4 regions of the Rhodoferax sp. P1_F3 genome follow, and region 4 is predicted to be linked to each of the others. Evidence: predicted binding sites of a transcription regulator. Region 4 holds the regulator's gene; each other region holds the start of a gene.
What was found. Region 4 encodes sigma-54, which starts transcription at its own class of promoters, with help from an activator protein. Its sites were predicted from a motif close to TGGCANGNAANCTGCTTT; they were not measured.

Region 1 (7,799 bases), on a different contig from region 4:
AGGAATCCCTGAAGCCTCTCGTCATTTCCTGACACGAAAACCAGCGCATTCTGATAGGCGTCGCAAGCGCCAACGCCTATGGTTGCGCGTGCAAATGCAGTCAGGCGCGCAGGCGTAAGGCGGTATATATGATCCAAGCAGCATAGCCACAGCAATGCTCTCAGCCATAGGCCACAGACTTCGGTTGCCACGCTCCATACTGGTACTCCTGTGCGGCTTTTTGCTGACCGGTTTGCTGGGGTATGTGGTCATTCGTGATGCCGTGGATCGCACGGTGGAGCACCAGGCGCTGAGCATCGCAGAAATCGTCGCAAGCCAGGCCAAGACGGCGCGCTCCGTATATGCCAAGGAAATCGCGGAAAAATTGCGCAAGGATGGTTTTGGCCCCAGCGTGGATTCCGCCACGCTGCCAGGGCATGTTCCCATTCCCGCCCAATTCCTGAAACTGGTGAGCCAGGCGGCGGCCCAGGATGCGGGCACGCTCTACACCTACAAACCCGTCAGCAAGTGGAATCTGGAGCCCACGCAGGGGCTGTCGGACGACTTTTTGCGCTGGGCCTGGCCACAACTCGAAAAGCAAGATGCGCCCCACCCCGACAGCGCCATCAGCTGGAAGGCGGTGCCGCGATTTGACGTGGTGGACGGCCACAAAGTTTTACGCTATCTGACGGCCGACCCGGCATCGCAGATGACCTGTGTGGCCTGCCACAACACGTACGAGCAAACATCCGGAATCATGGCCATGCGCGCCGTAACTGGCACCCCGTTGGGTAAACAGTGGAAACAGCACCAATTGCTGGGCGGCCTGTCGGTCACCATTCCGCTGGAAACTGCGGAGTTGCGAGCGGACACCCAGGTCACCCAAGCCACGCAGTTTCTGTTCGGCATCCTGCTCGCCAGTTTTGTGTCTTTGGCGTGGTTCAACTGGCGGCTGGCCCAGCAGCAGCGCAACCTGCTGCAAGCCGAGGACGAACTGGCCCGCTCCGAACGGGAAACCGAGGCCGCCCACGCCCTGTTACAAGCCAAGCAGGGCGTTGAGCAGGCATTGGCCGAACTATCGTCCTACACGCAGGCAATTGACCAACATGCCCTGGTGTCGGTCACGGACCGCAAGGGGACGATCCTGCATGTCAACGACCGATTCGTGGCCGTCAGCGGCTACGGCGTCAACGAATTACTGGGACAAGACCACCGCATCCTCAACTCCGGCAACCACGATGCGGCATTCTTCGTCAAGCTGTGGGCCACGATTGACCGCGGCGACATCTGGCGCGGCGTGGTCTGCAACCGCGCCAAGTCCGGCAGCCTTTACTGGGTAGACTCTGCCATCGTGCCCATGCGGGATGCGTCGGGCCAGGTGACACGCTACATCTCTATCCGCATCGACATCAGCGAACGCAAGTTGGTCGAGCATGAGATGCTGCACATGGCCACGCACGACACGCTGACCGGCCTGGCCAACCGCTCCAAGCTGCTGGACCGCATGGACCAAGCGCTGGCCAGCGCGCGGCGAACCGGTGAGAGGGCGGCCGTGTTGTTCATCGATCTGGACCAGTTCAAGAGCATCAACGACACGCTGGGCCACAGTGTGGGTGATCTCTTGCTGGTGGAAGTCGCGGGGCGCCTGAAGGCGTGTATCCGCGCAGAGGACACCGTGGCGCGCCAGGGCGACGATGAGTTCATTGTGTTCATGCCCAGAATCCACGCGCGGCAAGACGCCGCCGCACTGGCCCAGAAACTGCTGCGGCAATTGGCCATGCCGTTCCAGATTGGTGAACACCTGCTTCGCATCGGCTCCAGCATTGGCATCGCCGTATTTCCAGATGATGGCGCGGACGTGGACACCCTGCTCAAGCACAGCGACGCCGCCATGTACCAGGTAAAGGCCGGTGGGCGCAACAACTACCAGTTTCATTCCCGGCCTCCCGCTGCCTAGCCGAGGCGGCTTGGGCGCCGCGTTGATATGCCAAATTGGCCTCTAGCCCCCGTACTACTTGCGCGAGCAGCTATCAAAATAGTAGTGATTTATGTGCGCAGCTTGCGGTACAGCGTCTGCCGGCTGATGCCCAGCTGGCGGGCGGCCAGGGACACATTGCCACGCGCAGCCTCCAGCGCCTGCTGGATGGCGGCATGGCCCAAGGCCTGCAGGCTCTGCGGGGCCTGCGCGACAGCGGGCTCCACGGGTGCGATCTTCACAGCATCACCCACCTGCAGCGCTTCCACCAAGTCGTCGGGCATGTGCGCCCAGTCCAGCGTGTCTTCCCCGTCCATCAGCATGGCGCAGGCGGTGCGCAGCACGCTGGCGTACTGGCGCAGGTTGCCAGGCCAGGCAAAGGCGCTCAGGCGGGCCAGCAGTTCGGGGGCCAGCTGCACCTCTCGCTCCGGGCTCAGGTCGACCAGCAGGCGCTCGGTCAGCGCGCCAAAGTCGCTTCGCTCGCGCAGCGCCGGCAGCTGCACGGTGAGGCCGTTGATGCGGTAGTACAGGTCTTGGCGGAACGTGCCTCGCTCGGCCGCCTCGGCCAGCTTGCTATGGGTGGCGCAGATCAGTGCGAAGTCCACCGCCACCGCCTTGCCCGCACCCACCGGCGTAACCGTGCGCTCCTGCAGCACGCGCAGCAGCCGGGTCTGCATGGGCAATGGCATGTCGCCAATCTCGTCCAGAAACAGCGTGCCGCCCTCGGCCTCGCGCAGGCGGCCCAGGCTGCCCTCTTTGCGCGCGCCCGTAAAGGCGCCGGCCACATAGCCAAACAGTTCGGACTCGATCAGGCTCTCGGGAATCGCACCGCAGTTGATGGCGACAAAGGGCGCCCCACGGCGCGGGCCGCTGGCGTGCAGGGCGCGCGCAAACAGCTCTTTGCCCACGCCGGACTCGCCCTGGATGAGCACGGGGATGGGCTTGGCCACCACGCGGCGCGCCTTGTCGGCGGCGCTGCGCCAGCGGGCGTCGCCCGTGTCCAGCGCAGCCAGTGCATCGCTGACGCTGGCATTCGCCACAGGCAGTGACAGACTGGTCACCGGCAGCGCCGCGGCGTCTACCTGCACTTGGGCAAACAGCACGGCGCCGTTATGCAAGCGCAGCTGCTGCACCTGCTGGGGGCGGCGTTTGTGGCGCGACAGCAAGTCGTCCAGCCGCACATCGAGCACACGCTCCAGCAGCGTGGCGCCAATGTCGCCCGCATTCAGGCGCAGCAACGCCAGCCCCACGCGGTTGGCGCCCACCAACCAGCCGTCGTCTGACAGCGCGACGATGCCTTCGGCCACGCTGCCTATGCCCTCGGGCTGGGTGTGCAGGTGCAGGCGGATGTTGCGTTTGCAGGTGGCCACCATGAGCCGGTTCTCGATCATGCGGGCGGCCGTGCTGGCCAGGCCCAGCGTGTGGCCGTGGCCATGGCGGTGGTCGCCCGAGATGTCGAGCACGCCCATGAGTTCTCCGGTAGCCGACAGGATGGGCGAGGCCGCGCAGGTGAGAAAACCGTTGCGCTCCAGAAAGTGTTCGGAGCCGTGGATCTCCACTGCACTGCATTCGGCCAATGCAGTGCCGATGGCATTGGTGCCGCGGTGCGCTTCGTGCCAAGAGGCACCACTGGTCAGCGCCACGCGCTCGGCCTTGCCCACAAAGCTGACATCGCCCAGGGTGTGCATGAGCATGCCGTGCTGATCGGCCAGCACCACCACGCTCTGGCTGTGACGCACCTGCTCGAACACATATTCCATCACCGGGCGCGAGTGGGCCAGCAGGGCGTGGCTATTGGCCAGCGCCTGACGCAGGTTGCCACTGCCGGCATGGTCCGTGGCCGCACGGCCAGTGGGCGCCAAGCCCGCGGCCAGGCTGCGGTGCCAGGAGCGCACCAGGCGCTCGTCCAACACGCCCACGGGGCATTGGCCGGTTTCCAGCAGTTGCTGGCGGGCCTGTCGCAAGGCCAGCACGGGGGAGGTTTGTCGCACGTTGTCTCCTGCGTAGGGTCATGATCGCCCCGCTTGGCACAGTATGGGCGTGGGCGGTGGGTGAGGCAATGGCGCACACCCCTGCGCACGTCCAACTGTTCCATTTTGTGACACCTGTCACTGTGGCGAATCGTGACAGGCAGGGCTTGCGGACAGTTTGCGCTAGATCAGGGTTCTCAAAAAAACCAATGAAATCAAGGCGATGAGCAAGGCGGCCCAGATGGCACGCCTCTTGAGATAGCTCTGCACCTGCCGGATCGACCGATGCGGGGAACCATAGCAATCACAAGAGGACGACAACCATGGCTATTTACGCAGCACCCGGCGCCGCCGGCGCCAAGATCACTTACAAGACCCAGTACAACAACTTCATCGGCGGCAAGTTCGTGCCTCCGGTCAAGGGCCAGTACTTCGACGTCATCACCCCGGTCAGCGGCAAGGTCTACACCCAGGCCGCCCGATCGACTGCTGAAGACATTGAACTGGCGCTGGACGCCGCCCACGCAGCAAGCGACGCCTGGGGCAAGACCGATGCCGCCACGCGCAGCAACATACTGCTGAAAATTGCCGACCGCATTGAGCAAAACCTGGAGCTTCTGGCCTATGCCGAGACCGTGGACAACGGCAAGGCCATCCGCGAAACGCTGAACGCCGACATCCCGCTCACCGTGGACCACTTCCGCTACTTTGCGGGTTGCGTGCGGGCGCAAGAAGGCGCCCTGTCCAACATCGACGAGAACACCGTGGCGTACCACATCCAGGAACCCCTGGGCGTGGTGGGCCAGATCATTCCGTGGAACTTCCCCATCCTGATGGCGGCGTGGAAACTGGCGCCCGCCATTGGCGCCGGCAACTGCGTGGTGCTCAAACCCGCAGAAAGCACCCCCATCTCCATTTTGATTTTGGCCGAGCTGATTGCCGACCTGCTGCCACCCGGCGTGCTCAACATCGTGAACGGCTTTGGCCGCGAGGCCGGCATGCCGCTGGCCACCAGCAAACGCATCGCCAAGATCGCCTTCACCGGCTCCACCACCACGGGCCGCGTGATTGCGCAGGCAGCCGCCAACAACCTGATTCCCGCCACGCTGGAGCTGGGCGGCAAGAGCCCCAATGTATTCTTTGCCGACATCATGGACAAGGACGATGCGTTCCTGGACAAGGCCATCGAGGGCATGGTGCTGTTTGCGTTCAACCAGGGCGAAGTCTGCACCTGCCCATCGCGCGCATTGATTCAAGAATCGATCTACGACAAGTTCATGGAACGCGTGTTGAAACGCGTGGCCGCGATCCAGCAAAAGAACCCGCTGGACACCGACAGCATGATGGGCGCACAGGCCAGCAAAGAGCAGTTGACCAAGATCCTGAGCTACCTGGACCTGGGCAAGCAGGAAGGTGCCGAAGTACTCATTGGCGGCGGCCAGGCCCACCTGGGCGGTGACCTGGAAGGCGGCTACTACGTGCAGCCCACGCTGTTCAAGGGCCACAACAAAATGCGCATCTTCCAGGAAGAAATCTTCGGCCCCGTGCTGGCCGTGACCACCTTCAAGGACGAAGCCGAAGCGCTAGCGATTGCCAACGACACGCTGTACGGCCTGGGCGCCGGTGTGTGGAGCCGCAACGGCAACGTGGCCTACCGCATGGGCCGCGCCATCAAGGCAGGCCGCGTGTGGACCAACTGCTACCACGCCTACCCTGCACACGCAGCGTTTGGCGGCTACAAGGAATCCGGCATAGGCCGTGAGACGCACAAGATGATGCTGGACCACTACCAGCAGACCAAGAACCTGTTGGTGAGCTACAGCGAGAACAAGCTGGGCTTCTTCTGATGGTCGACAAGGTCGTCGCTACACCGGCCGCATTGGAGCTCGTCGCGTTTCTGCAAAGCAAACACGGCGAGCAGCTGATGTTTCACCAGAGTGGCGGCTGCTGCGACAACAGTGCCGCCAACTGCTACCTGCCGGGTGAGATCACCATGGGTGCGGGCGATGTGTACCTGGGCGATATTGGCGGCTGCCCGTTCTACATCGGCCTGGCGCAGTACCAGTACTGGAAGCACACGCAGCTCATCATCGATGTGATCGAAGGGCATGGCGGCACCTTCTCACTGGAAGGGCCAGAGGGCAAGGCCTTTCACACGCGGTCCCGCGTGTTCACCGACGCGGAACTGGCCGAGCTGGGCATAGCCAAACCTACTGCATGAACCCCAGGTCGGTCGGGTAATCCGGCCGACCTGCTGCGGTACCAAAGTTCACGATCTTGGGCAGCACGCTGGGCATCTCAGCATCGGTCACCCCAAACCATTTGGCCAGCGTGGCCGCGTACTGGTCAGACGACGTGCGGGGCAACAGGCGGCCCTGGCCCACGTGCCAGGCGTTCTCGGGCAGGTAGTTGCCGCCGCCATCTTTCACATCGCTCACGCTCACCGGCGGCGGCACACCATAGAACGCCTTGCCATTCACGGCACCACCCACCACCAGGTGGTGGCTGCCCCAGCCATGGTCAGAGCCATCCCCGTTGGAGGCCAGCGTGCGACCAAAGTCTGACGCGGTGAACGCAGTCACCTTGTCGGCAATGCCCATCTCCACCGTCGCATCGTAAAACGCCGTCATGGCCTTACTCACGCGGTCCATCAACACCGACTGCAGGCTCACCAGGTTGTCGTGCAGATCAAATCCACCCATAGACACAAAAAACACCTGGCGTCGCGCGCCCAGTTGAGCACGACCGTTGATCAGACGCGCCACCATCTTGAGCTGAGGGCCCAGGCCATCGGTGGGGAATGCGGTGCTGGGTGGCGTGAGCGCCAGTGCGGCGGTAACCGACGACTCAGCATTCAGCGCCCGCGTCGTCACCGCGTTGTATTCGTTCTCCATCTTGTGCACACGGCTGTCGCGCAAAAACGCCTCGATGGTGCTGCGTACCGAGGCTGCCCCGTAGACCGTGGCGTCGGTCGCGGGCTTGATCTTGATCGCACCGCCGGTGCTGACCTGGTACTGCAGAGCGGTATCTCCCGACAAGAACACGGCGTTGCCCGACACCGACATGCAGGTGAAGATGGAACTGGTGTTCAAGCTGTTTTGCAGCACTAGGTCGCCCATGTTGCCGCCCCAGCCCACCTTGGAGCCCTCGGGTGAGGAGGACTGCCAGATGGACTGCTGGTCGTTGTGGGAGAACAGTTGGGGGGGGCGCGGGTACAGGGTGTGGTTGCTGTTGTTGTATTCGGCCCGGGCCAAGGGTGCCACCAGCGGCCCCACATTGAGCTGTACCGCAGCATGGCCGTTGTTGAAGAGGTTGGCCAGGCCCGTCATGGAAGGGTGCAGGGCGTACTGGCGGTTTTGGCCTAGCGCATCTTGCGGCACCACGGTGGGGGCCAGCAGAGTGGGCATCAACGCGGACTTGGCCAGGGCAATGCCCCCCGCAGTCTGCCCGGCGCCACCGCCGCGGATCGAGCTGTACTGGTTGTAGCTTGGGTCGTCATAGGTGATGACGGTGTTGGCGTAGTCGTTACCGCCGTATAAAAAAACGCACACCAGCGCCTTGTAGTCCCCACTGGGTGCGTTGAAAGCTGCGGCCTCGCCAATGGCGGCCAAATTAAGTGCGAACGGCAGCGCGGTGCCGGTCAAGGCCAACTGCCCGGAGCGGCGCAAAAACGCGCGACGGGTATGCAGTGAGGCGTCAAACATGGGTGGCCACCTATTTTTGAATCAGGTATTCGGGATGCGCCATCACCATGAGCACAGCCGCGCATACGCGCCTACGCAGGTTGGTGGCCGTAGTGCTGGTGGAGGCCACGACACCCGCCATGCCGCCGACGATGTTGGTGATGGTGGTCACCGTTGCGGAAGACAGTTGCC
Region 2 (6,353 bases), on a different contig from region 4:
GTAGCCGCTCAAGTCGGCCTGCGGGGCCAGTTCAGGGTATTGGGCCTCCAGCTGGCGAATGATCAGCTCGGGCAGTGGCTGCCAGGCGGTCAGCACCATCAGTACCAGCGCCAGGCCCAGCAGGCGCTTGCCAGTGCGCGGGCGGCGCTTCAGCACCAGCAGGCTCAGCACCATCAACACAAACACCCACAGCAGCGGCTGGGACAAAAGGCCAAGAAGTTTGGAAGCAATGAACATGAAGAAGGGGAATGGATAGGGCGGTTATTTGGTGTCGTCCGGCATGGGGCGCGCTTGCTGCATGGCGCCCTCTACCGATTGTTTGACCTGTTGCTGGATCTGTTGGCTTTGCTGCTGCGGGGTGGCACCTGGCGTGGCCCCGGGTACCACGGCGGTGGTACCGCCCAGCTGTTTCTTGGCCAGCACGCCCACGATGGCCAGAACGACCAGCAAACTGACGATTCCAAAGAGTGCACGCATAGGGTCTCCAATCGAGGGCGGAGCCGCATTTTGACCGATGACCAGCCGCACCGTGGCAAGATGGGCGCTATTTTGAAATGTGTGGGAGAACCATGGCGCGCATTCTTGTCGTTGACGACGACGCAGACCTGCTGAAGTCCCTGTCCATGCGCCTGCGCTACGAGGGGCACGACGTCACCTCGGCCGACGGTGGCCCCATGGCGCTCGCCAAGCTCGACCTTGAAGTGCCCCACATGGTCATCACCGACCTGCGCATGCCCGAGATGGACGGCCTGCAGCTGTTCGAGGCCATCCACCGCCGCTTCCCGCTCATGCCCGTGGTCATCCTCACGGCCAACGGCACCATCCCCGATGCCGTGCGCGCCATGCAAAAAGGCGTGTTCGGCTACATCACCAAACCGTTTGAAGGCGCCGCGCTCATGCGCGAGGTGGACCGTGCCCTGGCCATCTCCAGCGCGCTGGGGGCCGACATGCCGGGCGACGGTCCGGGCGAGAGCTGGCGCGAAGCCATCATCACCCGCAGCCCGCGCATGGAGAAGCTGCTGGCCGAAGCCCGCCGCATGGCGCAGAGCGATGCCTCGGTGCTCATCCACGGCGAGAGCGGCACTGGCAAAGAGCTGCTGGCCCGCGCCGTGCACGCCTCCAGCACGCGGGCGGACGAAGCCTTTGTGGCCGTGAACTGCGGCGCCATCCCTGAGAACCTGGTGGAGGCCGAGCTGTTTGGCCATGTCAAAGGTGCGTTCACCGGCGCCGTGCGCGACAACCCCGGCATGTTCACCAGCGCCCACAAGGGCACCATTTTTCTGGACGAAATTGCCGACCTGCCGCTGGCCATGCAAGTCAAGCTGCTGCGCGTGCTGCAAGAGCGCGAGGTGCGCCCCGTGGGCGCCAGCAAGCCGCACAAGGTGGACGTGCGCGTCATCTCCGCATCGCACCGCACGCTGGCGGCCGAGGTGGCCGCCGGCACCTTCCGCGAAGACCTGTACTACCGCCTCAACGTGGTGAGCCTCACGCTGCCGCCGCTGGCGGATAGACGAGAAGACATCCCGCTCTTGGCCAACTACTTTTTGCAAAGCCTGGCACTGCGCTACGCCAAGCCTGTGAACACCTTTGCGCCCGGCGGGCTGGAGCAGCTCAGCGTGGCGCCCTGGCCCGGCAATGTGCGGCAGCTGCAAAACGTGGTGGAAAAGTGCGTGGTGATGAGCACGGGCGCCGTCATCCCCGCCACGCTGGTGCAAAGCGCCATCAGCACCCAGGGGCCCGAGCTGCTCTCGCTGGACGAGGCGCGCAAAGAGTTTGAGCGCGACTACCTCACCAGCCTGCTCAAGATCACCAACGGCAACGTTGCCCAGGCCGCCAAGCTGGCCCAGCGCAACCGCACCGACTTTTATGCGCTCATGGCCCGCCACCAGCTGGAGCCCGCGCAGTTCAAAAACTGAGCCTGCGGGCCGGCCCAAACTGTCGGCAAACGCCGACACCCTAAGTTGTTGATTTCATTGGAGTTTTGTTTTGGGGCACAGGGCCGTGTCGGCGTTTGCCGACAAACCACCACCCCCGTTTTTCGCTAAGTGGTTGATTTCATTGAAGAAAAGTTTTGGCACGCTTCGTGGGTAGTAGTGCGGGTCTTATTCAACAAGTACCCCAAGGTAAACACCATGAACTCCGAACAAATCAACCTCGTCCAGGCATCCTTTGAAGAGGTGCGCCCCATCGCCGCCACCGCGGCCGAGCTGTTTTACGACCGCCTCTTCACGCTGGACCCCTCGCTCAAGCACCTGTTCAAGGGCGACATGCCCAACCAGGGCCGCATGCTCATGTCCATGATCGGCTCTGCCGTGCACGGCCTGAAGGACCTGGACAACCTGGCCCCCGTGCTGCGCAGCCTGGGCGCCCGCCACGTGGGCTACGGCGTGCGTGAAGAACACTATGTGACCGTGGGCACCGCCCTGCTGTGGACGCTGAGCGCCGGCCTGGGCGAGAAGTTCACCCCCGAAGTGCGCGAAGCCTGGACCGCTGCCTACGGCCTGCTGGCCGATGTGATGCAGTTTGGCGCGCTGGAAGCGGAGCGCATCAAGCGGCATCAGGAGAGCGCTGCGGCATGCGCATAAGTTTTGCGGGATCGGCACTAGGAGTCTGATGCTCTGGGGATGAGGATCCCCGGACGAGCGTGTCTCGAATTACTTCCGGGTATGTCTAACGCGCGGTCAATGATTGACGCTGCGTGAGCGCCTGTGCAAGCTTGTATTTACATTGCGATACAAATTGCTTTATGCTTCTCCAATTGGCCGGCGGACAAAACAACAGATACGGCTAAAAAGGGAGAAAAATGAATTGGTCTGAAATTGGCAAATGGGCGCTTGCCGTATTGGGCGTTATTGTTGCTGGAGGCTTTGTCTTCAAAATTGCGGTAAACCGCAAGTCCTCAAGTGTTGTGCAGATCGGCAATACTGCAGGCGGCGATATCGTCGCTGGCGACAAAAAAACAAACTCGCATAACAAGCGGTAGCGCTAATGTCAGTCGTCCAAATCGGCAACGATGCTGATGGTGACATTATTGGTGGCTCAAAGTACGTATACGTTACGCAGCCAACGTCACTTTCACGCCTGTACCAGATACTCCGGGATGCCGAACAAGCCTCATCGCATAAGTCCACAATTGCAGAAGTGCTTAGGCACTATTGCGCGCCAACAACCACGGACGTTCGTGGTCTTGAGGTAAAGTTAAATGAAAGCGGACGCGTAGACTTGCTTGCGGAAGCCGTCTTTTGGAAGCAGCGCGCTGCGATGTTGATCATGCAATGGCAAACATCGCCTGTGACGCACGACATCATCACTCACATCCTCTCTAGAATTCACGCTGAGTTCACTCTTCACATAAGACCCGCGATCGAGAGTGGACAGCCGCGCAGCGAAGTTGATCGACTGATTAGTGAAAAGGTTATTGCGCCGACCAATGAAATGCTCGGTGAGAACGACCTTCAAATTACATATCATGACCTTCTTGGCATGCTGTACTACCTTGGTGGAAATTGCCACATCAGGTGGGACAAATGCTGATCTACCACCCCGCCTTCGATGCATATCACTGCATACACCGCCTAATCGCCATCACGCATACCAATAGAGAGATTGAATTCTCCAAGCTGAGAATTCTTGATTTCTATCTTTGCTTTCCAGCAGAAGTAGCAAGTATTGAGCTCCCACAGGCACATCAGAAATACCGTGTCAGTGCACGCGAAGTGAAAAATAAATTCCGAGGCCCCGTGAATCCGCTAAGGACATTTCGGGACATGGAAACTATCCATCATGCCGCCACACGCCTATTGGTGGCCTCCAAAGTATTCGACTCTGGAAAGTTAGACGCTGGCACCGTTTCTAGAACTAGCTGGGAAGAGCCCGCGACACTGAAGCTAGCAGTAGATGTATTGCCGTCTGTTTCTATCGAACTTACCAAATATATTTTGACGCAACTGAGTGCACTCCCTCTCGGTGGCGTAGGTGGACTCAAACAGCGAACCGGGCTAATGGAATATCGATATGACGCGATTTGACCCCACTCTTATTGTCAATGAATTGCGTGTATTCAAGGACGGGTATGTAGTTCTTGAAGAGACTTTTCACGTAGGACTCAACGTGGTCAAAGGGCATAACAGCTCAGGAAAAACGACCACGCTTGATTTTCTCGCCTTCGGTCTTGGAGCGGAAGAGATCCCCTGGAAGAAAGAAGCGTTGTTGTGTGATTCCGTTGTCCTCGAAGTTTCGCTAAACGGCCAACGTGTGACGTTAAAACGTGAGATCAGTCTAGATCGATTTCGGCCAATGCATATCTTCTGGGGGCCCCTGCTTGAGGCCTCTGCCTCCGCTCTTGAAGGCTGGGAGTTGTATCCCTTCAAGAGAAGTGAGCATAAGCTTGGGTTTACTCAGAGTCTGTTGCTCGCGTTAGGTATGCCGGAGGCACAAGGTGATGGTGTATCAAATCTGACAATGCACCAGTTTCTACGTGTAATGTATGCAGACCAACCATCGCTACACAATCCCATTTTCAGACACGATACTTGGGATAGTCAATTGACACGCGAGACCGTCGGCAACTACATCTCAGGGGTGTACGACGATAAGCTCTATTCAGCGCAACTCCGTAAGCGGGACCTGGACAAGGAGCTGGCTGGGGCTGAGGCAGAACTCAAGAGTATCTTCACTGTCTTAGCGAAATCACAGCAGCATGTCGGACTTGAGTTTTTTGGACAGCAAATCTTAGAGGCTGAAAGACGCCAAGAGGTGTTGCGAGCTGAAATTGTTCGTTTAAAGGCAGAGCGTACCGTTCAGCACGATCAAAAGCGGCAAAGCGAAGAAGCTCCGATTCGCGCCAGTCTAGATAGTGCTAAACGTAAGCTTACAGGCGTGTTGGACGAAGTAGCGAAAAAAGAGGCAGAGCTTGCAGACACAAAAGCCTTCGTGGCTGAGATTGAGTCTCGACTTCTGAGTCTTGAGGAATCGGAATCTACACGCAAATATTTTGGCGGACTGACCTTTCAACTATGCCCATGCTGCCTTTCCGAAGTTAAGCCAATTTCGGATGCGCAGGAGGTCTGTTCTCTTTGCAAAAACCCCCTCAGCGGCGCATCTGCAGACGCGCAATTGCTACGCATGAAGAATGAATTGCGCTTGCAACTGAAGGAGTCTTTGTCAATTGTCAAAAGGCGTGAAGACGAAACTAGTCATCTTCGAGGTGTTCTACCCGCGCTACGTCAGGATCTTCGTAGGTTGGAGAAAAGATATAGTCAGGCCGCCGACTCGTGGTCAAGTGAACTTGAAGTTGCACTAGAGGCTGCAGTCAGAGAAGCCGGAGCACTAGACCACGAAATCAAAAGCCTCTATGAAAACCAACGACTCGCGAGTGTCATTAAGGAACTCCAAAGAAAACGAGACGAACTAAAGCACGAGATCGATAATCTCAATTTGATGATTGGCACACTTGAGGATGCTCAGGACAAGCGCAAACGAGATGTGGCATTGGAAATTTCCACGACACTTGGGCGTCTGCTTCGAAAAGACCTCTACCGACAAGCTGAATTCAAAACTGCAGAAAGTGTTCACTTTAGCTTTAGCGAAAATCGCATTGCGGTCGACGGATCTGACCGATTTTCCGAGAGTTCCACGGTCGTGCTACGGCACCTGTTCCACGTTGCACTCTTAAGTGCTTCCACCAAGATTAGTGCTATGCGCTTTCCTCGATTTCTAATGCTAGACGGTATTGAAGATGGGGGTATGGAGCTCCCCCGCTCTCATTTGCTCCAACGAATCATCGCGGAGGAATGTGCTACTTATGAAGTCGAGTATCAAATCATCATGGCGACATCGCAAATCGCTTCCGAGCTTGATAGCGAAAAGTTTGTAGTCGGTCGAGCGTTCACGGAGGATGACCGCTCTATTCGAATCTAGTCACGATCTGACTCGGCTATCACTTTATTACCCAATTTCTCCACCAGCTTCTGCGCTTCATTAAAGCGAGAAACGATGACTGAGTCTGTGAATAGTGTTGCCTTGCGCCGCACTTTCTTGATGCCGTCAAAGTGTGGTGCTCCCTTGAGCAGCCAAAAAAAACCCGCAATGCCAATAGGCATGCGGGTTTTTGGCTATTTTTTTCGAGGGCGCGTAGCCCTGTACAAAAATGTGATTTGGTGCCGGAGAGATGAATCGAACACCCGACCTTCTCATTACGAATGAGATTGAATGGATAGTTGATGAAAGTCAGGGTAAGTCGATGCCAGTTAAATCAACGACTTACAGCTATTTTACTTGAATCGAGTGTTGCCAATTGGCTTCAGTTCTCATAGTCGTTGTGCCAAGGCTGTGCCAAGGATCAGTGTTCGCTT
Region 3 (7,799 bases), on a different contig from region 4:
TTGTCAGCACTTGCGCAGTCACTGGATCCAAGAATACCGTCCAAAATGACTTGCGCCCCACCAAGGGAAGGTAGACCACGTTTTCTGGGGTGCGATTCACTTCTTTTAGCACTCGGGCGATCTCTGCGGCCTGGGGGGCAAACCGGATGAGCAACTGGGTAGCGGGCTTGGCCGCTTGCAGAACATCGGCAGTCGCTTGTTCATATGGGCGCCAGAGATCGGGACGGGAGGCCAGGGACACGCCTTGCAGGGCCGCCATGGTCGCGTCCATTTTTTCCTTGTCGTCTTTGAACGGGCGCAGGGCCAGCAGAGTGGGGCCAGTGATAGGCAGCGCCTTGATACCTTCTGGAGTCTGCGACAGCAACGTTTCATCCACTTCAATGGCATGCGCTACACGAAATCGATCGATTTCGAAAACCATATGCACTGGTCGTGCGACAAACACGGTCCACAAACCATAGCCCAAAGCGCCTAATTGGATCAATACCACGAGGGACAAATCTCGCCGCAGTTCTCTCAAAGGCTTTGCGCGATTGAATATGGCCAAGGTGATCAGTGGCCCCAAGATGACATCCACAGAGATCACCAGTAAAAACAATTCACGCCCATCTGAAATTTCCCCATAGGGGTGGGGATACCAAAGGCCAAACACCAAGAACGCTGCGAAAAGTGCGATACCCAAGCTGAAAGAAAAATGAATACCACTGGCCTTAAGCCGATCTTTCCAAAAAGATTGAGAAGTAAATTTCATATCTGTACGGCATATGCCTTGATTTAACACCGCATGAGAACTGCGATTTTTGCGGAATCGATTAGCAACTTTAACCGAATCAACGCAAGCAAGGAGTGTCTGTGAAACCCCTTGAAATCCTGCGTGTCTTGCTTGGCATTCATGTTCCTTCTTGACATGGTATGCCTCACACAAAATTGCTGTCAGACTCGCACGCTGCTAGGCCACTCAACTAATCCACCACTCCTATTGGGGGTAAGGCCACTCCTTCCAACTGCGGGTATTTTTCATTGGCCCAGCTATCCCACACAGTCACTATCGCAGCGTATATTTTTGGTCCGTGCATTGCACGCATCACTGCCAGCTGTCTTTGTGCCTCCGTAACATTTCCATTCAATGCGAGCGAAAGGGCGTAGCGATTTTGAATCGCAGGCCAGGGAAAACGTTGGGCAGCCATTTTCAATAGCGCCAACGAATCAGCGGTCATTCCCGGAGCGGGCACCGTACGCGTCGCCGCGTTCATCGCGTCAAGTTGATCCAAAATTAATATGTGTGGACGCAAGTAATTGGCCGGTGTTTGACCGATCTTCAAGGCCTCAAAGCGTGCCACACGAAAGTCCTCTTCTGCGAGGACATAGTCGCGCACTACGATCAGCCCGATCAGAGTCCACCCAAAAAATACCGTGGTTGCCAGCCCATGGGATAGCCGGAATTCAATCGCATTCGAGCGCCGAGCGTCGAGAACACCTATCGCCAAACAAGCAGGGAATAGAAAGTATGTATATGCGAAGGGGAACTCCAGCATCGAATGCAGTGCGAATGGTATAAGCAGCGAGGCAGCGTACCAATCGGCAGCGTTGCGAACATGCTTCATACGCTGCACACACCAGTATGTTGCCAACCCAACCCACACTACCGTCAACGGCACCCCAAATCCAATTGCCAATTCAAGAATTACGTTGTGTGCATAGGTGAAAGCTTCGCTGCTTGAATACCGGTCCAACACGGCATTGAGCGCTACCGAGACCCCATGAAAGCCCCAACCCAACAGGGGGCGCTCTGTGATGGCGGCAAGTAATTGCGGCCAAACCACGAGCCGTGTTCCCGCCTGTGCATTGACGAGCCTTGTATTCAAGCTACTTTCAAACCACCCACCCTCCTGAAATCCAACCAGAAAGCTAGGCCAAAGAAGAAAGAGTGCAGCCCCAAACACGGCGAAGCCAATGGATACCATCCAACGATTTTTTGCGTTCCCGAGGTGCTGTGCTTCGACCAACCAAGCTGCAATTGCAAACACGCCGATCAGAGCGGTTCGAGACTCGGTCATGGCCAGCCCGATCAATAAAATCGTGCAAAACAGGAATGCCAAATACTTTGATATTTTTTGGGAGATATACAGGTACACGGTACTCGCAACAGCCCACAGAATCAACGTGCCAAGGTGGTTGGGCTGAGCCAAATTCGCACCTGATCTCCCCCAGCTTGGCATAGGGTTCACAAAGGTGTATTGCCCTTCAGGGTGTAATGATTGGAGTGCGGCCACAATTGCACTGCAAATACCGGCGAACACCACGCCATACGCCAACGCCTGCAATTCAAAGGAATTCGTTCCCAGTCGGCGGCCGGCCAACATCGCAACAATCATCCCAACAAGGTAGAGAGCGAAGATTGCTGCGTCACCGGTAAACTGCGTGAGTTTTGTGACCGCTTGAAACGCAATCAGGACCAATGCCAGCAGCAATGAAATTTCCGGGCCAGACAATACCAATGCATTGCGGTCAGAGCGCTCTAGCAGAATCGCCACAAACAACGCAGCTACGGCTGCAAATGCCACAAGCTCACTATGAAATGAAACCCACGGTGAAAAGTGACTGGATTGCAGCCATGATGCGCACAAAAGCGCCACCCAAATTATGTGAAGTTTTGTATTTCTAAGCACGATGGCAAGTCTCTAACAATACCCAAGTGGGGAAAAACTCCTTTGGGCATAAAAAAAGCGCCCAAAGGGCGCTTTTTTAGGCTGAAGCATTGCTGCTATCAAGATGCGCGGCATGAACCGGGCAAGAACTTCGGTGCCACTCCGGTAGCACCGCTACCAGGCCCGCACAACCAAGCATTGATTGCATTGCCTGCTACGGGCGGTACGCAGGTAGCAAACGTAGAAGCACCCGTGGCACATGGTGCAAGCCTAATGGTTCCGCCTGCAACGTAGGAGCCGCCGCTCGCCATATTATTAATTGATTGCGATGTTACCGTGATCACAGCGTCGCCTGTAACGGGAACCGCAGCAACCGCCGAAGTGGTAATTTGCCTAACGTACTTGGATGTGGAAACGGAACTCTCACAACCGAAGCCGTCGGCCGCAGTGGGAAGAGAAGTTCCCGTTTGGAAAACCTCAGTAATCGAAGTACGGCAGCTAGATGCCGCCAAAATCACTTCGGACATTTTTGCACGCACGGTGTAATCCTGGTATGCGGGCAAAGCCACAGCAGCCAAAATACCGATGATCGCAACCACAATCATCAATTCAATTAGGGTAAAACCCCTTTGCATAGAACGCTTCATACAAACCTCCAAAAAGTGTAAGAGCGCTAATCCAGCAGACTTCGTGCCAGCCCCAAAATTGAAAAATGTGGCCAGGAAGTGTCTTTTATGTGCTCAATATAAGCGGCTCAGCACACACGGGGCACGGACTGCGTGACATTTTTGTCACTTAATACAAACCTGCCGCACCATCTTCAAATCCGTCAGCCCCATCATGATCTTCTCCATGCCGTCCATCTTGAGGGTGCGCATGCCCCCCTCCACCGCGGCAGAGAACAATTCGGCCACACGCGAGCGCTCTTGAATGAGCTTTTTCACCGCGTCATCGGCCACCATGAGCTCATGCAGGCCAATACGCCCCTTGTACCCCGTCTTGTTGCACTTATCGCAGCCGACGGCTTTGTAGAGCTTGAGTTGTCCGCTGTCCCCGTAGGTCTGCATCCACTTATCGACCATTTTTTTGCTCTCACCGGCATAGTCCTGCTTCCAACTCTGCGTGTGGCGTAACTCTTCGGCGTATTCAGCGGCAAAAAGACGCATCTCTTCGGCATCGGGCACATAGGCGACCTTGCAATCGCACAATTTTTTGGCCAAGCGCTGCGCCAAGATACCGAGTAGCGCATCGGCAAAGTTGAACGGGTCCATGCCCATGTCCAACAAACGTGTAATGGACTCAGGTGCAGAGTTAGTGTGCAGGGTGGAGAACACCATGTGCCCGGTCAGCGAAGCCTCCACGCCCATGGATACAGTTTCCTTGTCGCGCGACTCACCCACCATGATGATGTCTGGATCCGCGCGCAAAAAGGCTCGCATCACCAACGCGAAGTCAATTCCCGCTTTTTTATTGATCTGAACCTGCCGCAACCCCTTTTGGGTGATTTCCACTGGGTCCTCGGCAGTCCAGATTTTCGTGTCTGGTGTGTTCAGAAACTTCAGGATGGAATGCAGCGTAGTGGTTTTACCCGAGCCCGTGGGTCCACACACATAGAACAAGCCGTACGGCTTGCTGACTGTGGCTTCCAGTCGCGCCTTGTTATGCGGAGTAAGGCCCAATTTCTCCAAAGGAATTGGCTCACCCGCAGCCAGAATCCGCATGACCACGTCTTCCACACCGCCCGCGGAGGGAATGGTTGCCACGCGCAACTCAATGTCCAATGGCCCGTACTTCTTGAACTTGATCTTGCCATCCTGCGGCTTGCGCCGCTCGGAGATATCAAGGTCACACATGATTTTCAGACGGGTCACCATGGCCTGCCTGAAATGTGCGGGCACTTCCACATAGGGCACCAGGCTTCCGTCAATCCGAAAACGGATGCCGGTCTTGAACTTACCCGGCATGGGCTCGATGTGGATATCCGACACCTTTTGGTTGTAGGCGTCGATGATGACCTTGTTCACGAACTTCACCAGTTCGTTGTCCGCAGCTGCGGACTCCAGGGACTCGTCATTGCTCCCATCCTCTATGGGGCCGCCGTCCATGTCGGCAAGCAACTGGTCAATCGTGCTGCTGTCAGCCGCGGCACCAAACAACTGCGCCAAGGTTTCACGAAACTCGACCAGCGTTGTCACCCGGTAGGCAAACTTGGTAACGCGTGGAAACACCTGCGGCACGACCCGAGAACCTTTGACCGCCTCCGGATCCACACACATGATGACCAAGCCATCTGGAGACTCCTCCAGTGGCATCCATTCCTGCTCTTCGATGAACTCACGCTTGAGAGCCCCCTGCAGCATCTCCGACCGAATGCGCCCGGGATTGAAAGGCTCATAGGGAACGCCAAAGAATTTGGCAAGCGCCCCCCCCAGTTGCGCCGATTTGATGCTGTAGTCAGCCATCAACCGTTGCTCCACCGACTGACCTTCATTGCGGGCATCTTGCACGCACTGGGCGAGCTCTTGCTCGGTCAGTATGCCGTCGGAAATCAGCCCATCGTATTTGGTGGTCTTCCGCTGTATGCCGCCTTCCGGACCTTTGACACGCTGGCGAATGGCCGTAGCTAGCGTTTTGCACAACTCAGTAACACCATCTACCTCAAGCTCACCAAAGGGCTCGTCACTTTTGTTGTTGATGACTTGCAAAACCCCGTGCAGGGTTCCGCCGTCCATGATGGGCGCCACCAACATTTGTTTCGTACGATACCCAGAGCGTTTGTCGACCTCTTTCAAGAACGTCAACGAAGGATGGATCCGTTTAAGCGCATCCTCGTCATAAACGTCAGGCAGATTCAGCGCAGTTCGACTAAATGCGGCGTAGCCTGCCAGGCTCTGCGGGGAGATGGGCAGCTTCAAATCCCGGCTGCTGTTCAAGCCCGTTTTGATTTTGGAAATAATCGCCGTCTGATCTTCCGTCACCGCGTACAAGGTCAATCGATCGGCGTTGAGCAGCTTGCAAATTTCCTGACTGGTTTCCAGCATGATTTGCTCAAGCTGCTCGGTATCGTGAATGCGTGCTGTGACCTGGTGCAGTTGCCGGTAAAAAAGCGCCTCAAAGGTCATGCCTCTTTTTTTGGAAGGCAGCTTCTGCGACTCAAAAAAAGCCTGCTCGGACGATCGCTCGGCTCCACTGGGCTGAATAACCACGCTCATATCTCAAACTCCTGCCCCGCACGCAGCCAGCGAATGTCATGCGTCACATCTGGGCCGAAAGGCAGGGTCTGGTCGAATCGCTGTATCTCGGCCATGATCAACTCAGTCTCAGCTGGCTTGGTGTGGGTGATGTAAATGGGGAAACTTTTGCCCTTGCGAATGCAGTCCAGCTCCTTCGCCAGTGCACTCGGCGACAAATGCAGACTCTTGCGGGCTAATTCTTTTTCGCGGTTGCTGAACGCCGTTTCAATGACCAACATGGCTACATCCAATTGGTTGATGCGCGTCCACAGGGCCGGGTTTCGCTCTGTGTCCCCAGTAAAGACCCAATGCCCTGCCCCAGCAGAGACTGCGAACCCCACCGCTGGCACCGTATGCACTGCTGGCAATACCTCGATGCGACTCCCCGCCAACTCCAAAACTTGGCCCACTTGTATTTCCACAAACCGTACAAACGGAGCCTGCACTGTAGGAATCCGTGAAAAATCGGGCCAAATCACATCGTTAAAGATATGCGCTTTAAGGGCAGCGATCGTGCCTGGCAGTGCGTAGATGGCAATCGGCGATTGCCGTTGCGACGCCACGGCATCGACCATTAGTGGCAAGGCTGCAATGTGATCCAGGTGCGAATGGGTCAAGAACACGTGGTCAACTTGCCCCATTTCCTCTAGCGTCAGATCACCCACACCGGTCCCTGCGTCCACCAAAATTTGGCGGCCCACAAGGAATGAGGTGGTCCGGCACTCTTGGGCGATGGCACCCGAGCAGCCAAGTACGCGTACTTTCACAAACGAGGCCCTATTTGGTTTCGAAGTTGGTGGCGCCGTCCCATTCTGGATCGAATGGGAGCAACCGCATAGAGGCTACCCGCTCAGAGTACAACTGGTAAAGGTATTTTTTGGCATTCATGCGCATCAAATTGATAAGCAGCACATCTGCCTGATCCCAATTTTGCGCCCTATAGGCCTTTAGGAATTGCGCCCAAGTCTTGACCTCGTCCACCACCTCGGCACTCACTCGCGCAAGCGGCGCCAAAGGCCAGAAGATCGCCACTGCTTGCTCCTTACCCTTCACCCGAACCCGGTCCAACTCCTGCCACGCGAAATCTGGCGCCAATTTGCGTGTGGCTTCGCTTACCACGATATCCACACCGTACGCCTTAGACAAACCCTCCAGCCGAGACCCCAGATTGACCGCATCACCAATCACGGTGTAGCTGCGACGAATGTTAGACCCCATGTCTCCGACACACATGGTGCCGGTGTTCAAGCCAATCCCAATCCCGATCTCCGGCAGGCCCTTGGCTCGATGTTCCAGGTTGATTTCCCGAATGGCATTGGCCATTTCCATGGAGGACTTGACGGCCAAATGGGCGTGCTCAGCGGTCTCCACCGGAGCGCCCCAAAACGCCATGACGCAATCGCCCATGTATTTGTCGATCGTTCCGCGGTTCGCGCGAATCAAACTCGTCAGCCGACTGAACACCCCCGTGAGCAACTCTTGCAGTTGTGTTGGCTCCATCCGCTCCGACATTTTGGTGAAACCGCGCATATCGCAGAACATTACCGTCAGCTCACGGTTTGTCGCCTTCATGCTATAGCTGTCAGGGTCTTTCACCATTTCATCCACCAGCTCGGGTGGAACATAGGTACCAAACAGATTGGCCAACTCACGCTTGGAACGGCTCTCTACAAAGTAGCCGTAGCTCATATTGAGACCAAAAGCAGTGATGGCCATGGTCAACGCAGAAGCCAACGGCAGCACCAAGCCGTACGATAGGTAAAGCCATAAGTTGGTGAGCACCAGCACGCTCACCACAGCCACGCTCAACAGCACCGCACGTGGTGCCGACAACAACGGAAGGCCTATGGACAACAGCAAACCCGCCAAAGTGAGAATGACAACCTCATAGCCCACCGCATAGTCCGGCTTCACCAAT
Region 4 (7,799 bases):
CAGCACGCACCTGCGCGCCCAGGGTTTCAAGCCCGGCGATGACCAATGGCCCAGCGGTGAGAAGGCCGCGGCCTACAACGGCGACTACATCGCCGACATCGCGGCCGACTTTCTGGCCGGCAAGACCGTCAAGTCCGACGACCGTGAGTTCACTGCCAGCGGTGACATCAACGATCTGGACGGCATGCGCCAGTTTGCTGTGGCCTATTTGCGCCATGAGCAGGACCTGGATTTACAAGCCTTTGCGGTGAAGTTTGACAACTACTACCTGGAAAGCAGCCTGTACACCAGCGGCCGTGTGGACGACGCGGTCAAGCGCTTGCAAGCCGCTGGCAAAACCTACGAGTTGGATGGCGCGTTGTGGCTCAAGTCCACGGAATACGGTGATGACAAAGACCGCGTCATGCGCAAGCAGGACGGCAGCTACACCTACTTTGTGCCCGATGTGGCGTACCACATCGCCAAGTGGGAGCGCGGCTTCACCAAGGTGGTGAACATCCAGGGTACCGACCACCACGGCACCATCGCACGGGTGCGCGCCGGCCTGCAGGCGGCGGGCGTGGGCATTCCCCAGGGCTACCCCGACTACGTGCTGCACACCATGGTGCGTGTGGTCAAGGGGGGTGAAGAGGTCAAGATCAGCAAACGCGCGGGCAGTTATGTGACGTTGCGTGATCTGATCGAGTGGACCAGCAAGGATGCGGTGCGCTTCTTCCTGCTCTCGCGCAAGCCCGATACCGAGTACACCTTCGACGTGGATTTGGCCGTGGCCAAGAACAACGACAACCCGGTCTACTACGTGCAGTACGCGCATGCGCGCATCTGCTCGGTGTTGGCCACCTGGGGTGGCGATGTGGCCAGCTTGAAGACGGTGGACTTGTCGGCGCTGCAAAGCCCGCAGGCCCAGGCGTTGATGCTGTTACTGGCCAAATACCCCGAGATGCTGACCGCGGCGGCCGCCGACGAGGCGCCGCATGACGTGACCTTCTACCTGCGCGAACTGGCCGCCAGCTACCACAGCTATTACGATGCCGAACGCATCCTGGTGGACGACGAAGCGGTGAAACTGGCGCGTCTGGCGCTGGTCGCGGCCACGGCGCAGGTGTTGCACAATGGCCTGGCTGTGCTGGGCGTGAGTGCCCCGCAAAAAATGTGATCCAACTGATTGAAGAGAAAGCAGCGCATGAAGTTTGAACGTGGCGGAACCATTGTCGGTTTCATTGTGGGCGTGGTGGTGGGCCTGGGGGCCGCATTGGCCGTGGCGGTGTACGTCACCAAGGTGCCGGTGCCGTTCATGAACAAGAGCCAGAGCCGCAGTGCCGACCAGGACGCGGCCGAAGCCCAGAAGAACAAAAACTGGGACCCCAACGCGCTGCTCTACGGCAAGAACCCGGCCCCCGCCGTGCCCACGGCCACCGCACCGGCATCTGCCGCGTCGGGCGCCAAGACGGCGGCCAAGCCAGACGCAAAGACCGAGGCCAAGGCGGAAGCCAAAACCGACCCCAAGGCAGACGCCAAGACTGCGGCCAAGCCGGATGCCAAGGGCGAACTCAAGCCCGCCGTGTCGGCAGACCCCCTGGGTGATCTGGCCAAGGCCAAGGCCGGTACAGCCGCCGAAGGCGACGCGTTCTCCTATTTTGTGCAGGTAGGCGCCTTCCGTACGGCCGAAGACGCCGAGGCGCACCGCGCCAAGCTCTCGCTGAGCGGCATCGAGACCAAGATTTCCGAGCGCGAGCAGTCGGGCCGGCCGGTGTTCCGGGTACGCGTAGGCCCGTTTGACAAAAAGGACGATGCCGACAAGGCCAAAGACAAGCTGGACAAGAGCGGTCTGGAAACCGCCTTGGTGCGCGTGCAGCGCTAAGCGGCGCTGGAACTTTCCCCGCCCAGTCCACTCACATCCGGGCACTTTGGAGCTTTTGAACCCATGAAACGTCGCGAATTTACCCAAGCCGCCACTGGCGCTGCCTTTGCATCCTCCGCCCTGTGGGCCAGCAGCGCCCAGGCGCAGGCCAAAGGCCCACAGCCCGGCACCGATTACCAGCCCGTGGACCCGCGCGCTCCGGTGGAAGCACCCGCTGGCAAGGTCGAAGTGGTGGAGTTCTTTTGGTACAGCTGCCCCCACTGCAATGCGTTCGAGCCCACGCTGCAAGCCTGGATTCCCAAGCTGCCCAAGGATGTGTCCTTCCGCCGTGTGCCCGTGGCCTTCCAGGATAGTTTTGTGCCCCAGCAGCGCCTGTACTACGCGCTCGAAGCCATGGGCCTGGTGGAGAAGCTGCACGCCAAGGTGTTTGCCGCCATCCACGTCGAGAAGCTGAACCTCAGCGGTGGCGACGCCATCGTCGAGTGGGTGGCCAAGCAGGGCGTGGACAAGGCCAAGTTTGTCGAGCAGTACGGTTCGTTCAGCGTGGCCACCAAGGCTACCAAGGCTGCCCAACTGCAAAACGCTTACAAGGTCGAAGGCGTGCCCGCCCTGGGCGTGGCAGGTCGCTTTTATACCGATGGCTCCATCGCCGGCAACATGCAGCGCGCGCTGCAGATCGTGGACGCGTTGATCGTCCAGGCGCGCACCGCTCGCTAAAAAACGCCCCTCTGCACGCGCCGCAGAGGGATCCCACAGGGCTAGAATGATTTGTCATTCAACCCCTTTGTGGAGAGTCTTCCCATGGCACACCCCAAGTACCGGCTGGTCACCCGCAGTGATTTTGATGGGCTGGTGTGCGCAGTCCTGCTCAACGAGCTGGACCTGATCGACGACATCAAGTTCGTCCACCCCAAAGACATGCAGGACGGCAAGGTGGAGGTGTCCGACCGCGACATCACCACCAACCTGCCGTACGTGCCGGGCGTGCACCTGGCCTTTGACCACCATGAGTCGGAGACGGTGCGCAACACCGGTGAGCGCCCCAACCACATCATCCTGCCCGATGCCGACTCGGCCGCGCGCGTGGTGTTTGACCACTATGGCGGCGCCAGCCGCTTCCCGGCGCGCTTCCACGACATGATGGAAGCGGTGGACAAGGGCGACTCGGCCCGCTTCAGCCACGACGAAATCATGGCCCCCACGGGATGGGTGCTGCTGAATTACCTGATGGATTCGCGCACCGGTCTGGGCCGCTTCCGCGAATTCCGCGTCAGCAACTACCAGCTGATGATGGATTTGATTCAGTACTGCCGCCACCACGGCATCGACGACATCCTGCAGCTGCCCGACGTGGTGGAGCGCGTGGAGCTGTATTTCGACCATGCCGCCAAGGCCAAGGAGCAACTGTTGCGTTGCTCCACCGTGCATGGCAACCTGTTGGTGCTGGACCTGCGCAACGAAGACACCATCTTTGCGGTGAACCGTTTCATGGTCTACGCGTTGTTCCCGCAGACCAATATCTCCATCCACGTGTTGTGGGGCTTGCAAAAGCAAAACACCGTGTTTGCCACCGGCAAATCCATCACCAACCGCACGTCGAAGACCAATATTGGCGACCTGATGCTCAGCTACGGCGGGGGTGGCCACGCCAATGCGGGCACCTGCCAAGTGGAGAACGACCGCGCAGCAGACGTGTTGCAGGCGCTGATCGCCAAAATTAACGCCGACGGCTGAGTCGGCCAGGGCGCGAAATGCGCAAAGCGCTCGGTACAATGGCCGAAGCGCTTTTGAGCAAGTTTCGTGCCTTTATGAAAAATACCCTTTTGTCGGTGTCCTTGTGGCTGGCTCTGTCCAGCGTGGTGGGGCACGCCTGGGCCGAAAAGGCCGACCGAAACAAGCCCATGAACGTGGAGGCCGACGCCCTGCGCTACGACGACGTCAAGCAGGTCAGCGTGTTCAGCGGCCATGTGGTGCTGACCAAGGGCAGCATCTTGATCCGTGGCGCCCAGATCGAGGTGCGCCAGGACCCCGATGGCTACCAGTACGGCCTGGTCACCGGCTCGACCGCCACGCCGGCGTTTTTCCGGCAAAAGCGCGAAGGCCTGGATGAATTCATTGAGGGCGACGGAGACACCATTGAATACGACGGCAAGGCCGACACCGTGCGCTTTGTCAAAAAAGCCCAGTTGCGCCGCCTGCGCGGGGCCACGCTGGCCGATGAGGTAACGGGCGCCGTCATCCTCTACGAAAACCTGACCGACAAATTCACTGTGGATGGTGCCCCCAAGACCGCTGCCGCCCCGGCCGGCCGTGTGCGCGCCATGCTGACGCCCAAACCCGAGGCCGAAGCTGCCCCTGCTGTGTCCCAACCCAGCCCGACCCTGCGCGCTACGCCACAACTTGAGAAGGCCGCCCAGTGAGCGAGCCCACCCAAGAAGCCCCGGACACCAGCACCGGGCGGCTGGAAGCCCGGCATTTGCAAAAGTCGTACGGCAAGCGCCAGGTGGTGAAGGACGTGTCGCTCACCGTGCGCACTGGCGAGGTGGTTGGCTTGCTAGGCCCCAACGGCGCGGGCAAAACCACGTCGTTCTACATGATCGTGGGCCTGCTGCGCGCCAGCGCGGGGGACATCACCATCGACGGCCATTCCATCGAGCACATGCCCATTCACCGCCGCGCGCGGCTGGGGCTGGGCTACCTGCCGCAAGAAGCCTCGATATTCCGTAAACTGAATGTGGAAGACAACGTGCGCGCCGTGCTAGAGCTGCAGCGCGACGACGCAGGCAACCCGCTCAAGTCGGCCGAGATTGAGGCACGCCTGACCGCGCTCTTGCAAGACCTGCGCGTGGAGCACCTGCGCGAGTCGCCCTCGCTGGCCCTGTCGGGCGGCGAGCGCCGCCGTGTGGAGATTGCGCGTGCGCTGGCCACGCGGCCGCGCTTCATCCTGCTGGACGAACCGTTTGCCGGCATCGACCCGATTGCGGTGATCGAGATCCAGCGCATCATCAACTTCCTCAAGGGCCGTGGCATCGGCGTGCTCATCACCGACCACAACGTGCGCGAGACCCTGGGCATCTGCGACCACGCCTACATCATCAGCGACGGCCATGTGCTGGCGCAGGGCACCCCCTCCGAGATCGTGAACAACGCCGATGTGCGCCGCGTCTATCTCGGTGAGCATTTCAAAATGTGATGAAGCAGGGCCTCTCGCTACGCGTCTCCCAACACCTGGCGCTCACGCCCCAGTTGCAGCAGTCCATCCGTCTGCTGCAGCTCTCCACGCTGGAGCTGAGCCAGGAGGTGGAGCAGATGCTGGACGAAAACCCCTTTCTGGAGCTGACCGAAGAGCGGGCCGAGCGCGAGGACTTCGGCCTGAACGCGGTGGACGCCACGGTGAGCGAGGGTGACCGCCTGTCCGAGAACAGCGAAGTCGATTACGCGCCCAACGCGGTGGCGGACTACGCCACCTCCACCAGCACCAGCAGCAATGACGAAGAAACCACGCCGCTGAGCAGCAGCGACGAGCCCAATTGGGAAGGCGATGGCACCACCGAGATGACGCCCGACGACGGCGAGTGGGGTGTGGATGCCAAGGCCCGGGCCAACAACCTGGGTGACGACGAAGAGAAAGACGCTACTGAGCTCGCGCGCTCGGCCGAGTCGCTGCAGACCTTTTTACACCGCCAGGCCCTGAGCCTGCGCACCAATGCCACCGACGCAGCCGCGCTGCGCTTCCTCATCGAATCGCTCAATGACGATGGCTACCTGGAAGACCCGCTGGAAGAGTTGGCGCGCAGCCTGAACCCTGGTGACGAAGAACAGTTGCAGGACCTGGTGCACCATTTCACCGTGGCGCTGGGCCTGCTGCACAGCCTGGAGCCTGTGGGCGTGGGGGCGCGGGACCTGGGCGAGTGCCTGCGCCTGCAAGTGGCTTACCTGCTGGCCCAGGCCGAGGAAGAGGGCGAGGACGAGCGCGCAGAGGTGCTGCAGGTGGCGCTGGGCATTTGTCGCCAACCCATGGACCTGCTGGCGCGGCGCGACATCAAGCGCCTGGTGCAGATGGGTGTGGGCAGCGACACCCTGGTGCGCGAAGCCATTGCGCTCATCGCGCGGCTGGAGCCCAAGCCCGGGCGCCGCTTTGTGGACGTGGAGCGCAACATCGTGGTGCCCGACGTGCTAGTGGTGGCGATTGGCAAGGCCGGCGGCATCCCCAAATTCCGCGTGCAGCTCAACCCCGAAGTGATGCCGCGCCTTAAGGTGCATGACATTTACGCCAATGTGCTGCGCAACCACCGCGGTGGCCGCGACGGTGCGGGCCACGCCGCGCTTCAGCAGCGTCTGCAAGAGGCACGCTGGTTCATCAAGAACATCCAGCAGCGTTTTGACACCATCCTGCGCGTGAGCACGGCCATCGTGGAGCGGCAGAAAAATTTCTTCACCCACGGCGAGCTGGCCATGCGTCCCCTGGTGCTGCGCGAGATTGCCGATGAGCTGGGCCTGCACGAATCCACCATCAGCCGCGTGACCACGGCCAAGTACATGGCCACGCCGTTTGGCACCTTCGAGCTCAAATACTTCTTCGGCTCGGGCCTGGGCACCGAGAGCGGTGGCAATGCCTCCAGCACCGCGGTGCGCGCGCTCATCAAGCAGTTCATTGCCTCCGAGAGCAGCAAGAAGCCCTTGAGCGACAACCAGATTTCCGACATGCTCAAGGAGCAGGGCATCGAATGCGCCCGGCGCACCGTGGCCAAATACCGCGAGGGCCTGAAGATCGCCCCCGCCTCACTCCGCAAAGCGCTATGAACCAACTGACCCTTTTTCTCCCCTGCGCCGCCGGCGTGGAGGAGTACCTGGCGCCGGAGATCTTGCAGATCACCGGTCTGCCGCCCGGCTGCGTGACCAAGCAGCGCGGCGGCGTGGCCGTGCGCACCTCGTTTGCGCACGCCATGTTGCTCAACCTGTACTGCCGCCTCTCGCAGCGCGTGCTGGTATTGGTGTCGTACACCGAATACCGCAGTGAACAAGACCTGTACCGTGCCGGCCTGCAAGTGCCATGGGAGCAGTGGTTTAGCCCGAAGGAAAGCATCAAGGTCGAGGTGACCGCGCAGCACAGCCCGCTGACCTCGCTGAACTTCGCTGCGCTCAAAGTCAAGGACGCCGTGTGCGACCGTTTCCGCGAAGTGGCGAATGGCGTGCGCCCCGACGTGAACACGCAGTGGCCCGATGTGCGCATCTATGCCCACCTGACCACCGACAGCTGCTCGCTCTACATCGACACCTCGGGCGAGCCGCTGTTCAAGCGCGGCTGGCGCGAGGACAAGGGCGACGCCCCGCTGAAAGAAACCTTGGCCGCCGCCATGATCGCCGCCAGCGGCTGGGCCTCGGGCGATGACGACCTGATGCCGCTGTACGACCCCTGCTGCGGCAGCGGCACGGTGGCCATTGAGGCCGCGCAGATTGCCTGCAACATCGCGGCGGGTTCGCTGCGCCGCTTTGCGTTTGAGAAATACCGGCCCTTCCGCAGCCAGGAATGGGCGGACATGAAGGCCGAGGCCGCCGCCAACGTGGTCAAGCCCGAACCGGGCCAGACCGCGCTGATCTACGGCAGCGATGTGTCGCACCGCATGGTGGACTTTGCCCAGCGCAATGCCCAGCGTGCCGGTGTGGCCGATGTGATCGAGTTCCGCGGTGGCGATGCGCTGCAGCGCATGCCCCCAATTGAAGGTGGCGGCGTGATGGTGCTGAACCCGCCCTATGGCGAGCGCATCGGCATCGGCGGTGTAGCCGGTGAAGGCGAGGGGGCGCGCTTTGGCGCACGCGAACTGGCGCAGACCGACGAGGGCGTGGACTTCTTCAACCAGCTGGCCAGCCACTGGAAGAAAAACTACAGCGGCTGGACCGCCTGGGTGCTGACGCCCGACCTGAAGCTGCCCAGCAA

Region 1: the regulator sigma-54 is predicted to act here: its motif matches at 3,980-3,997, upstream of exaC (acetaldehyde dehydrogenase ExaC).
Region 2: the regulator sigma-54 is predicted to act here: its motif matches at 2,073-2,090, upstream of AC1DZ5_RS00835 (globin family protein).
Region 3: the regulator sigma-54 is predicted to act here: its motif matches at 3,327-3,344, upstream of AC1DZ5_RS03260 (pilin).

Annotation. Positions count from the first base shown of each region.
Region 1 covers NZ_JBFUBO010000002.1:257-8,055, forward strand. Annotated here, with positions in the region: gene AC1DZ5_RS02715 (diguanylate cyclase domain-containing protein) at 185-1,936, shown strand; gene AC1DZ5_RS02720 (sigma-54-dependent Fis family transcriptional regulator) at 2,026-3,945, opposite strand; gene exaC (acetaldehyde dehydrogenase ExaC) at 4,248-5,771, shown strand; gene AC1DZ5_RS02730 (DUF779 domain-containing protein) at 5,771-6,145, shown strand; gene AC1DZ5_RS02735 (DUF1501 domain-containing protein) at 6,135-7,628, opposite strand; gene AC1DZ5_RS02740 (DUF1800 domain-containing protein) at 7,639-7,799, opposite strand, start outside.
Region 2 covers NZ_JBFUBO010000001.1:154,871-161,223, reverse strand. Annotated here, with positions in the region: gene AC1DZ5_RS00850 (YdcF family protein) at 1-207, opposite strand, end outside; gene AC1DZ5_RS00845 (hypothetical protein) at 262-477, opposite strand; gene AC1DZ5_RS00840 (sigma 54-interacting transcriptional regulator) at 570-1,916, shown strand; gene AC1DZ5_RS00835 (globin family protein) at 2,133-2,585, shown strand; gene AC1DZ5_RS00830 (hypothetical protein) at 2,804-2,983, shown strand; gene AC1DZ5_RS00825 (ABC-three component system protein) at 2,989-3,534, shown strand; gene AC1DZ5_RS00820 (ABC-three component system middle component 5) at 3,528-4,028, shown strand; gene AC1DZ5_RS00815 (AAA family ATPase) at 4,015-5,919, shown strand; gene AC1DZ5_RS00810 (hypothetical protein) at 5,916-6,101, opposite strand; tRNA gene AC1DZ5_RS00805 (tRNA-Ser) at 6,157-6,268, opposite strand.
Region 3 covers NZ_JBFUBO010000002.1:130,154-137,952, forward strand. Annotated here, with positions in the region: gene tfpZ (TfpX/TfpZ family type IV pilin accessory protein) at 1-751, opposite strand, end outside; gene AC1DZ5_RS03255 (PglL family O-oligosaccharyltransferase) at 963-2,564, opposite strand; gene AC1DZ5_RS03260 (pilin) at 2,768-3,295, opposite strand; gene AC1DZ5_RS03265 (ATPase, T2SS/T4P/T4SS family) at 3,440-5,860, opposite strand; gene AC1DZ5_RS03270 (3',5'-cyclic-nucleotide phosphodiesterase) at 5,857-6,648, opposite strand; gene AC1DZ5_RS03275 (CHASE2 domain-containing protein) at 6,659-7,799, opposite strand, start outside.
Region 4 covers NZ_JBFUBO010000008.1:183,592-191,390, forward strand. Annotated here, with positions in the region: gene argS (arginine--tRNA ligase) at 1-1,156, shown strand, start outside; gene AC1DZ5_RS14810 (SPOR domain-containing protein) at 1,184-1,861, shown strand; gene AC1DZ5_RS14815 (thiol:disulfide interchange protein DsbA/DsbL) at 1,925-2,578, shown strand; gene AC1DZ5_RS14820 (exopolyphosphatase) at 2,663-3,595, shown strand; gene lptA (lipopolysaccharide transport periplasmic protein LptA) at 3,670-4,281, shown strand; gene lptB (LPS export ABC transporter ATP-binding protein) at 4,278-5,054, shown strand; gene rpoN (RNA polymerase factor sigma-54) at 5,054-6,664, shown strand; gene AC1DZ5_RS14840 (THUMP domain-containing class I SAM-dependent RNA methyltransferase) at 6,661-7,799, shown strand, end outside.